Regions from separate parts of the Pseudomonas helvetica genome, predicted to be linked through region 1. Evidence: riboswitches for the same ligand, from Rfam matches in the RefSeq annotation. Region 1 holds a riboswitch; the other holds the start of a gene.

What was found. A riboswitch is a leader RNA that binds a small molecule or an ion and turns the genes downstream of it on or off. The one in region 1 is predicted to bind cobalamin.
Region 2: it holds a riboswitch for cobalamin, as region 1 does, so the genes downstream of both, AABM55_RS11900 (CbtB-domain containing protein) here and cobO (cob(I)yrinic acid a,c-diamide adenosyltransferase) in region 1, are expected to answer to the same signal.

The regions. Positions count from the first base shown of each region.
Region 1 covers NZ_CP150917.1:4,641,800-4,646,714, reverse strand. Annotated here, with positions in the region: gene AABM55_RS21635 (class I SAM-dependent methyltransferase) at 1-287, shown strand, start outside; gene AABM55_RS21630 (sorbosone dehydrogenase family protein) at 367-1,680, opposite strand; gene AABM55_RS21625 (hypothetical protein) at 1,746-2,330, opposite strand; cobalamin riboswitch at 2,488-2,723, shown strand; gene cobO (cob(I)yrinic acid a,c-diamide adenosyltransferase) at 2,805-3,416, shown strand; gene AABM55_RS21615 (cobyrinate a,c-diamide synthase) at 3,413-4,750, shown strand; gene bluB (5,6-dimethylbenzimidazole synthase) at 4,747-4,915, shown strand, end outside.
Region 2 covers NZ_CP150917.1:2,587,236-2,592,150, forward strand. Annotated here, with positions in the region: gene cobM (precorrin-4 C(11)-methyltransferase) at 175-921, opposite strand; gene AABM55_RS11890 (cobalamin biosynthesis protein) at 1,003-1,416, opposite strand; gene AABM55_RS11895 (CbtA family protein) at 1,413-2,114, opposite strand; gene AABM55_RS11900 (CbtB-domain containing protein) at 2,126-2,317, opposite strand; cobalamin riboswitch at 2,417-2,643, opposite strand; cobalamin riboswitch at 2,864-3,076, shown strand; gene cobW (cobalamin biosynthesis protein CobW) at 3,174-4,241, shown strand; gene cobN (cobaltochelatase subunit CobN) at 4,245-4,915, shown strand, end outside.

The sequences.
Region 1 (4,915 bases):
CTCAACTTGAGCAGCAAGGACAGGGCGGTTGCTTCGATCTGATCTTCATCGATGCCGACAAGGCCAACTATCCGGCTTATCTGGAAAGCGCTTTGCGGCTGCTGCGAAGTGGTGGGCTGGCGGTATTCGACAACACACTGTGGAGTGGGCGAGTACTGGAAGAAAATCCCGCGAGCGAAGACACCCGAGCCATCCAGGCACTCAATCGCGCCTTGAAGGACGACTCGCGTGTCGATCTGTCGTTGTTGCCATTGGGCGATGGTTTGACGCTGTGCCGCAAGCTGTAGGAGCCGAGCTTGCTCGCGATGGCGGTGTGTCAGGTAAGCCGTAATCGCTGGCAAGCCAGGCTCCTGCAAGTCCGTGTTGTTATTTGGCGGCTGACACGCGCCAGATCTTGTTCCCCACGTCATCGGCCACCAGCAAGTCACCCTGTTTATCGATCACTACGCCCACCGGGCGACCCATGGCTTCTTCATTCTTGTTGAGAAACCCCGTCAGCACGTCGACCGGTTGCGCTGCCGGCTTGCCAGCGCTGAACGGCACGAAGATGACTTTGTAGCCACTATGTGGTTTGCGGTTCCAGGAACCATGCTGGCCGATAAATGCGCCTTCAGTGAACGGAGCTGGCAGCTTGCTGCCTTCGGCGAAGGTCAGGCCCAGCGAAGCGGTATGCGGTCCAACCGCGTAGTCCGGGGCGATGGCCCTGGCGACGAGGTCCGGGTTTTGCGGTGTGACGCGCGCGTCGATGTGCTGGCCGTAGTAACTGAATGGCCAGCCGTAGAAGCCGCCGTCCTTGACCGAGGTGATGTAGTCCGGCACCAGGTCGCTGCCGATTTCGTCCCGTTCGTTGACGGCGGTCCAGAGTTTTCCACTGCGCGGTTCCCAGTCCATGCCGTTGGGATTGCGCAGGCCGGAGGCGAAAATCCGATGGTTGCCGGTAGCGCGATCGACTTCCCAGATCGCTGCACGTCCTTCTTCCTGCTCCAGGCCATTTTCACCAGCGTTGCTGTTGGAGCCGACCGTGACGTAGAGCTTGCTGCCGTCCTTGCTGGCGATGACGTTTTTGGTCCAGTGATGATTCAGCGTGCCGCCGGGCAGGTCGATGACGTTCACCGGTTTGGCGGTGATGGACGTTTCACCGCTTTCATAGTGAAAGCGCAGCAGGCGGTCAGTGTCGGCGACGTACAGGTCGTTGCCGACCAGGGTCATGCCGAACGGCGAGTTGAGGTTCTCGATGAAGGTCGTGCGGGTTTCAGCGACGCCGTTGTGATCCTTGTCACGCAGCAGGGTGATCCGGTTCGCGCTTGGTACGCCAGCCCCGGCGCGGCCCATGACTTTGCCCATGACCCAGCCGCGAATGCCTTTGCTGTCGTCGGGCTTGGGTGGCGCATTGGTTTCAGCCACCAACACGTCGCCGTTGGGCAGTACATAGAGCCAGCGTGGATGATCAAGTCCTTCGGCAAATGCCGCCACCTGAGTGCCTGGCGCGGCAATCGGCTTTGCGCCCGTTGGCCAGCCGACCGCCGGTGCGATGTTCACTGTCGGGATCAGCGTCTTGTGCGGTTCCGGCAGCTTGGGCGATGGGCCCGTGCCGTCCGACACTGGCAAGGTGGCGGACTCCCCGCAGGCGGCGAGCCCTCCGGCGATGGCGATAACAAGGACGAATCGAGGCTTGAGCATGCTGATTTCCCTATGAATGCATCACCTCATCATAGAGGAACCTGATCGATGGAAGGTTCAACCTGTCAGCCGCGGGCCTCTTTGAGCAATACCGCGATGCCCGGATGGTAGTTGCCGGCTTCGTTGTGCAATTTGCGATAGGCGTAGGGAAAGTACCAGGCCACTGCGCAGGTGTGTTCCTTTTGCAGATCGTCGACCATGTCCTGGAGTTCTTCCGGCGTAGGGCTGTGCTGGGCTTTTTGTGGGGCGACGAACAGGCAGCCGAGCTTCAGGTCGCTGGCGTAGCTGATTTTTTTCGCATCGCTCACGACATCGAGCAAGGCCTGGGTCAGATTCAGGTTGTTGACTCGCGGCCAGCGTTGCGTGGCTTGAAGGTAGGCGCGTTCTTCTCCACTGGCGATAAACAGGTCGGCGCGGCCATTACGCTCGCCTTCCTCGATCTGCTTTTTTGTCGGAGTCTGTTCAAGGGTGACCATTTCTGCCATCCACGCCGCCGCTGAAAGCAGGCTCAGGTTGGCGCGTTCGTCAAACCAGTAAGGGCTTTCGTTATCGCCGCGTACCGCGTTGTAACGGTCGATGCACTCGAACCAGCGTTCCAGTACCGGGCGCAGGAATTCCAGCTTCGGGTTACTGATGATCATGCCTTGCATGTTGCCCCCTCTTTGTTCTTGTAATGTAAGGTTGTGGCTCTTTGATATCACCGCTTTCAGTGTGGCACAAGATTGGCGCCAGTTTATTGATCGGGATCGGTTTCTATCCATTGATGAGCCCCCGGCTTTAATTGACGCTCCACCCCCAACCCTCTAACCTTCGCGACTTGTTTCAGGTGCTCTGTGACCCTGTGGTCGACCGAGTGAAACAGGGAAGCCGGTGAGGGCGCGTTCTTTGACAGAGCGGGCGACGATCCCGGCGCTGCCCCCGCAACGGTAAATGAGTAAAAGCTGCGCTTTGAGCCACTGTGTCGAAGGTCGATATGGGAAGGCGCGCAGTCAGGCGTCAGCCGCTTATGAGCCCGGAGACCGGCCTGATCCATCCAGCGGCATCACGGTGGGCGATGCCAGGCTTCTTGCCGTCTATTTCTATGCCTGCCCGCCGTTATCCAGCCTCAACGGAGAGCTCCCCCCATGACTGATTCCCCCGATCGTGACGAACGCCATCTGGCACGCATGCTGCGCAAGAAAGCCGTGATCGATGAGCGCATTGCCAACTCGCCGAATGAATGCGGCTTGCTGCTGGTCCTGTCCGGCAACGGCAAGGGCAAAAGCAGTTCTGCGTTCGGCATGCTCGCCCGGGCGATGGGCCACGGCATGCAGTGCGGCGTGGTGCAGTTCATCAAGGGGCGCAGCAGTACCGGCGAGGAGCTGTTCTTCCGGCGGTTCCCGGAACAAGTGCGCTTCCACGTGATGGGCGAAGGTTTCACCTGGGAAACCCAGGATCGCCAGCGCGATATCGCCGCCGCCGAGGCCGCATGGGACGTCTCCCGCGAATTGCTGCGTGACCCGGCCATTGGTCTGGTGGTGCTCGATGAACTGAATATCGCCCTCAAGCACGGTTATCTGGACCTTGATCAGGTGCTCAGCGACTTGCAGGCGCGTCCGCCGATGCAACACGTGGTAGTCACGGGTCGTGGTGCCAAGCCGGAAATGATCGAACTGGCGGACACCGTTACCGAAATGGGCATGATCAAGCATGCTTTCCAGGCCGGGATCAAAGCGCAGAAAGGCGTTGAGCTGTGAGTGAGCCGCGTTTTTGCCCGGCGGTACTGATTGCCGCGCCGGCTTCCGGTCAGGGCAAGACCACTGTCACCGCGGCGCTGGCCCGTTTGCATCGCAATCAGGGGCGCAAGGTCCGGGTGTTCAAATGCGGTCCGGACTTTCTCGATCCGATGATTCTCGAGCGCGCCAGCGGTGCGCCGGTGTATCAACTGGACATGTGGATGGTCGGCGAGCAGGAAAGTCGTCGGCTGTTGTGGGAAGCCGCCGCTGAGGCTGATCTGATTTTGATCGAAGGCGTGATGGGGTTGTTCGATGGCACGCCGTCCAGCGCCGATCTGGCGCGGCATTTCGGTGTGCCGGTGCTGGGCGTGATCGATGGCACCGCCATGGCTCAGACCTTCGGCGCGCTGGCGTTGGGGCTCGCACGTTATCAGCCGGACTTGCCGTTTGCTGGTGTCTTGGCCAACCGCGTCGGCACCTTGCGTCACGCGCAATTGCTCGAAGGCAGCCTCACTGAAGGCTTGCGCTGGTACGGCGCCTTGTCCCGGGAAACCGGAATCGAATTGCCTAGCCGTCACTTGGGGCTGGTCCAGGCCAGTGAATTGAATGACCTCGATCTGCGCCTCGACGCTGCGGCCGAGGCGTTGGCCAGCAGCTGCGAAGTGGCATTGCCGCCTGCCGTCGAGTTCGCTGCGCCTGACGTGATTACCGCCGAGCCATTGTTGGCCGGTGTGCGAATCGCGGTGGCTCGCGATGAAGCGTTTGCCTTCACGTATGGCGCAAGCCTCGACTTGTTGCGGGCGATGGGCGCCGAGTTGCGATTCTTCTCGCCGATCCATGACCGTGAACTGCCTGAAGCGGACAGCTTGTATCTGCCCGGTGGTTATCCGGAATTGCACCACGTGGCGTTGGCTGAAAACCGCACAATGCTCGATGCGATTCGCGCACACCACGCCGCTGGCAAGCCGTTGCTGGCCGAATGCGGCGGCATGCTCTATTTGCTCGACTCACTGACCGATGTCGATGGCACGCGCGCTGAGTTGCTGGGGCTGCTGGCCGGTGATGCGGTGATGCAAAAGCGTCTGGCCGCGTTGGCCCTGCAAGCGGTCGAGTTACCTGAAGGCGCGTTGCGTGGCCACACCTACCATCATTCATTGACCAGCACCGAGCTTGAGCCGATCGCTCGCGGCCTGAGCCCTAACGGCGGGCGCGGTGCCGAGGCGGTTTACCGTGACGGGCGGATGACGGCGTCTTATGTGCACTTTTATTTCCCGTCCAATCCATCGGCGATCGCCGCGCTGTTTGCGCCAGACCTGAATCTTGTAGAGGCGGGCTCGCCCGCGAAGCGGCCATGACCGACAACGCATTTTCCGAGGCCGAGCGCGAAGCGGTGTATCGCGCGATTGCCGAGCGTCGCGACATGCGTCACTTCAGTGGTGGCAGCGTCGAGCCCGAACTGCTTCGGCGGTTGCTCGAAGCGGCGCATCGGGCGCCAAGTGTCGGTTTGATGCAGCCCTGGC
Region 2 (4,915 bases), 2.1 Mb from region 1:
GCCCGTGAGCGCCGTTTTTTTATGCCCGCGATTTGTGGCGAGGGGGCTTGTCGGAACGCCGCACCGCCCCGCTCGGCGGCGAAGCCGTCGCAAAGCGGTATGTCTGAAAGAACACAGGGGGCCGCTTCGCGACCCAACGGGGGCAAGCCCCCTCACCACAGGTTATGTGTGCACCTAAGGGCGGTAGAGATGTGCATGCCCGGCGCGGTACAGCGACGATTCGCTGAAGGTGTCACTGCCCAACACCCGACCCACCAGAATCAGCGCCGTACGCCGGAATCCCTTGGCCTGAACCTTTTCGGCGATGTCTGTCAGCGTTCCCACCACCCAATCCTGGTCCGTCCAGCTGGCCCGATGCACCACCGCAATCGGGCAGTCCGCGCCGTAATGCGGCAGCAGTTCAGCGACGATTTTCTCCAGGTGATTGACCCCCAGATGAATCGCCATGGTCGTACCATGCTGGGCCAGGCTGCTGAATTCTTCGCCTGGCGGCATCGCGGTCTTGTCGGCGTAGCGGGTCAGGATGACGCTTTGCGAGATGTCCGGTAGCGTCAGCTCGGCACCCAACAACGCTGCACACGCAGCAGTGGCGGTGACGCCAGGAATGATTTCAAACGGAATGTTCAGCTCGCGCAGATAACGAATCTGCTCGCCGATCGCCCCATACAGGCTCGGATCGCCGGAATGCACGCGCGCTACATCCTGACCTTTGTCGTGGGCGATTCTGATCAGTTCGACGATCTGTTCCAGGTGCAATTCGGCGCTGTTGACCACCTGTTCAGCCTGATGGCCTTCCAATACGGCTTCAGGCACCAGCGAGCCGGCGTAGATGATCACCGGGCAGCTGCGAATCAGTCGCTGGCCCTTGACCGTGATCAGTTCCGGGTCGCCGGGACCTGCGCCAATGAAGTAGACGGTCATGGCCGGCTCCTGTGAAAAATTGTCAAAGCAAGGCTTCAGATGAAGATTGCTCATGATCGAAGGCGGGGATTATCGAGGATTTTACGCGGCGCCGGCCAATGCAAACGTCGCCTGGGCATATTTTTGTCGCGGGATCAGCAGTTTTGCCGGTGTCTGCGCCAGTTGTTCGGCGAGGGCCAGTGCGGCACTTTCCGCTATGCCATAGCAGCCGGTGCGCTCGAAAGCGATTTGCGAGCGATGGCTGAGTTGCGCTTGATAGCTGGAAAGTTGCTCGCTGCTGAAGCAGATCAGTGGCAGTGACAGTTGCCGGGCCAACTCGATCAGACCGGGCTCATCACGTTTCAGATCGATGCTGGCCAAGGCCTTGATCGTTCGTAATTCGATGTGATGAGCCTGCAACGCCTGGTCGAGCAACGTGCGCAGCGTGCTGGCCGGGCAGCCGCGCTGGCAGCCCAGGCCGACCACCAGGGTCGGCGCTGCGCGCGTTTCACTCATGCGTGGTATTGACCATCGCTTTTGCGGCGGAACAACCAAGCGCTGATCAGGCCCATGGCCAGCCAGAACGCGGCGTTGGTCAGCTGCGAGGCGATTTTGAATTGCGCTTCGAGGGCTTCGGGGGCCAGCATCGAATGCACTTCAGGCTGCGGTGCGCCGATGATGTGCGGCACGGCCAGAATGGCGACACCGAGCACTTTCAGTAGCCAATGCCGGGCGAACACGATCAGCGCGATACCGACAGCGGTGGACGCTGCCGTGCTGATCCACCAGATCTGCCGTTGTGTCAGGTCTGCGGCGGCAGTTCCCGGCAATTCCGGCGGCAAGCCCAGGGTCGGAGCGAGGACGAAGGTCGCGTAACCGGCCAATCCCCAGAGCAGGCCTTGAGAAGTGCGAGTCGGCGCGCGCAGGGTGTAGAGACCCGCGAGCATCAGCGCAAAACCGACGGCGACCACCAGATTACCGCCAGTGGTCGACAGCACGCGCTGCCAGCCATCTTCCGGTTCCCAATCCTCTGCATCGTGGGTGTGACCAGCCATGGCACCTTCGGCATGTTCATGGACTTCAGCCGCCGGGGCTTTTTCGTAGGTCTCCGCCTGCAGAATCAGCGGCGCGACCCAGAAGCTTTGCAGCAGGGTCAGCAGCAGGGCGGCCAGCAAGCCGGTGAAACCTGCGGTTTGCGCTATACGCTTGATCATCTCGGCAGGTCTCAGTGGCACGGGAACGCAGAACTGTGACGGGTATCGTGGGCGGCGTTGTGCACCGCGTCGATGTGCGAGAAGCCGGCGAAATACACAAGGCACGCGCCCAGAATCGATGCGCCAATAGCGGCAACGAGGCGTTGGCTCAGGGTGGAGGTGGTGCTGGTGGTGACGTGGCGAGTGCTGCTGATGATCGACATGGCGCTTCCCTCTGGTCAGTCAGTGGGTGAATCGAGCGCATGCAAACCCCCGCGAGCCGGGCACGCAGAGGCTAAAACAGCGCCCGCCCACCGCGGGTTTGTTATTGATGTGTTGCGGGCCGGTCTCCGGGCTCACGAGGGGCTGGCATTCGCCGAACCTGCAAGAATCGCCTTCCCATGCCGAACTGCTGGCACAGTGGATCTGATTCTTCGCTCGCTTACCGTTGCGGGGGCAGCACCGGACTGACATGGCTTTTGAGTAAAGCACATGATTCACCGGTTTCCCGTTTCACCCTATGAAGGGCACCCGTAACAAGGTGCGTAGGAGAGCATGGGCGAGGGCGGGGCGTCAATTGGCACGCGTTCTCAGTTGAGGTCTAAGCAGAACCCTGTGGCGAGGGAGCTTGCTCCCGCTCGGCGGCGCAGCCGTCGTAAATCGTGTGCACGCGGGGTACTTGCGGGAATGAGGGGCCGCTTCGCGACCCAGCGGGAGCAAGCCCCCTCGCCACAGTGGATCGCGAACATTGACCCGCCCCGATGCGATGCGTAGCCTTGCGCTTTCGAGGTTCTTTGGCGCGTGCGCCGAAGCTAAGAAGGGAACGCGGTCGATGCCGCGGCTGCCCCCGCAACTGTGAACGGTTTCGTTTCTGCCATGCCACTGCGCTCTTTTGTTTTCAGGCGCGGGAAGGTGCAGGAATCGTCAGTCGAAAGACTGGCCCACCGTCAGCCAGGAGACCTGCCTCGCTACAGATTCTCACTACAACCGGGCGGGGTGATCCGGTGGCGAATTCTTCCGCGCGCTCAAGCGCTGCCGGTTGTCGTCCCGTATGCCCGCCACCTTGCCAAAGGGCATCCGATGAAAACACTGGCCAAACTTCCCGTCACCATCGTTACCGGCTTCCTCGGCTCGGGCAAAACCACCTTGCTGCGGCACATGCTCGATAACGCCCAGGGCCGACGCATCGCGGTGATCGTCAACGAGTTTGGCGAGCTGGGCATTGACGGCGAAATCCTCAAGCAATGCTCCATCGGCTGCACTGAAGAAGAAGCCAACGGCCGCGTGTATGAACTGGCCAACGGCTGCCTGTGCTGCACCGTTCAGGAAGAGTTCTTCCCGGTGATGCGCGAACTGGTTGCCCGTCGCGGCGATCTCGACCACATCCTCATCGAGACCTCCGGCCTGGCCCTGCCAAAACCGTTGGTCCAGGCCTTCCAGTGGCCGGAAATCCGCAGCGCCTGCACCGTGGATGCGGTGATCACCGTGGTCGACAGCCCGGCCGTGGCCGCTGGTACTTTCGCTGCGTTCCCGGATCAGGTCGATGCCCAGCGCAAACTCGACCCGAACCTGGACCACGAATCGCCTCTGCACGAGCTGTTCGCCGACCAACTGGCCAGCGCCGACCTGGTGATTCTCAACAAGGCCGACCTGATCAGCCCGGCAGATCTGGCCAAAGTGCGCCTGGAAGTCGCCGAAGAACTGCCGCCCGCGGTGAAAATCATCGAAGCCAGCAGCGGTCGCTTGCCGCTGGACGTGCTGATCGGTCTGGGCGCCGGCTCTGAAGAGCACATCGACGGACGTCACAGCCACCACGACCATCACCACGATGGCGACGACCACGATGATCACGATCACGACGCTTTCGATTCGATTTCCATCGAACTGCCGCAAGCCGACGAAAGCCTGTTGCTCGATGCCCTGACCCAATTGGTGGTTCAGCACGGCATCCTGCGGGTCAAGGGCTTCGCCGCGATCCCGAGCAAGCCGATGCGCCTGCTGATCCAGGGCGTGGGTACGCGTTTCGACAAGCACTTCGACCGTCAGTGGGGCGCAGACGAAGCGCGCAGCACCCGTCTGGTGCTGATCGGCCAGCAATTGGACGCCGTCTTGCTCGAAGCGCAATTGCGCGCCGCGCTCAGCGTTTAACCCATGCACCTGCTCAGGACCCAGCCCGGCGGTTTCGTCTCGGATGACAACATTGCCGACCTTGGCCAAACCCCCGCCGAGCTGGTGATTCTGTGCAGCGGCGACTCCAGTCTGGCGCTGCTCGCCGAAGCGGCGCAGCAGTTGCCCGAGGACTATCCGAGCCTGCGCCTGGCCAACCCGATGCAGGTGCAGAATCACGCCTCGGTCGACTTGTACGTCGACGAAGTGCTGCGCCACGCCAAGGTGATTCTGATCTCGCTGCACGGCGGGATCGCCTATTGGCGCTATGGCATTGAACGTCTGGTGGAGCTGTCGCAACGCGGTGTGCAACTGATTCTGGTGCCGGGCGATGACCGTCCTGACCCGGAGCTCAGCGACCTCAGCACCGTGCCTGTCGAAGACCGCGAGCGGCTTTGGCACTTTTTGCGTCAGGGCGGCATGGGCAATGCGCTGGATTTGTATCGCTGTCTGGCCAGCCGTTGGCTGGGCCGCGATTACCACTGGTCCGAACCGCAGACCTTGCCGCGTACCGCGATTTACCACCCACACAAAAGCAACGCGACGCTGGGCGATTGGCAAGCCGACTGGCAGCTTGATCAACCGGTGGCGGCGGTGCTGTTTTACCGTTCGCATTTGCAGGCGGCGAACACCGCTTTCATCGATGTTTTCTGCCA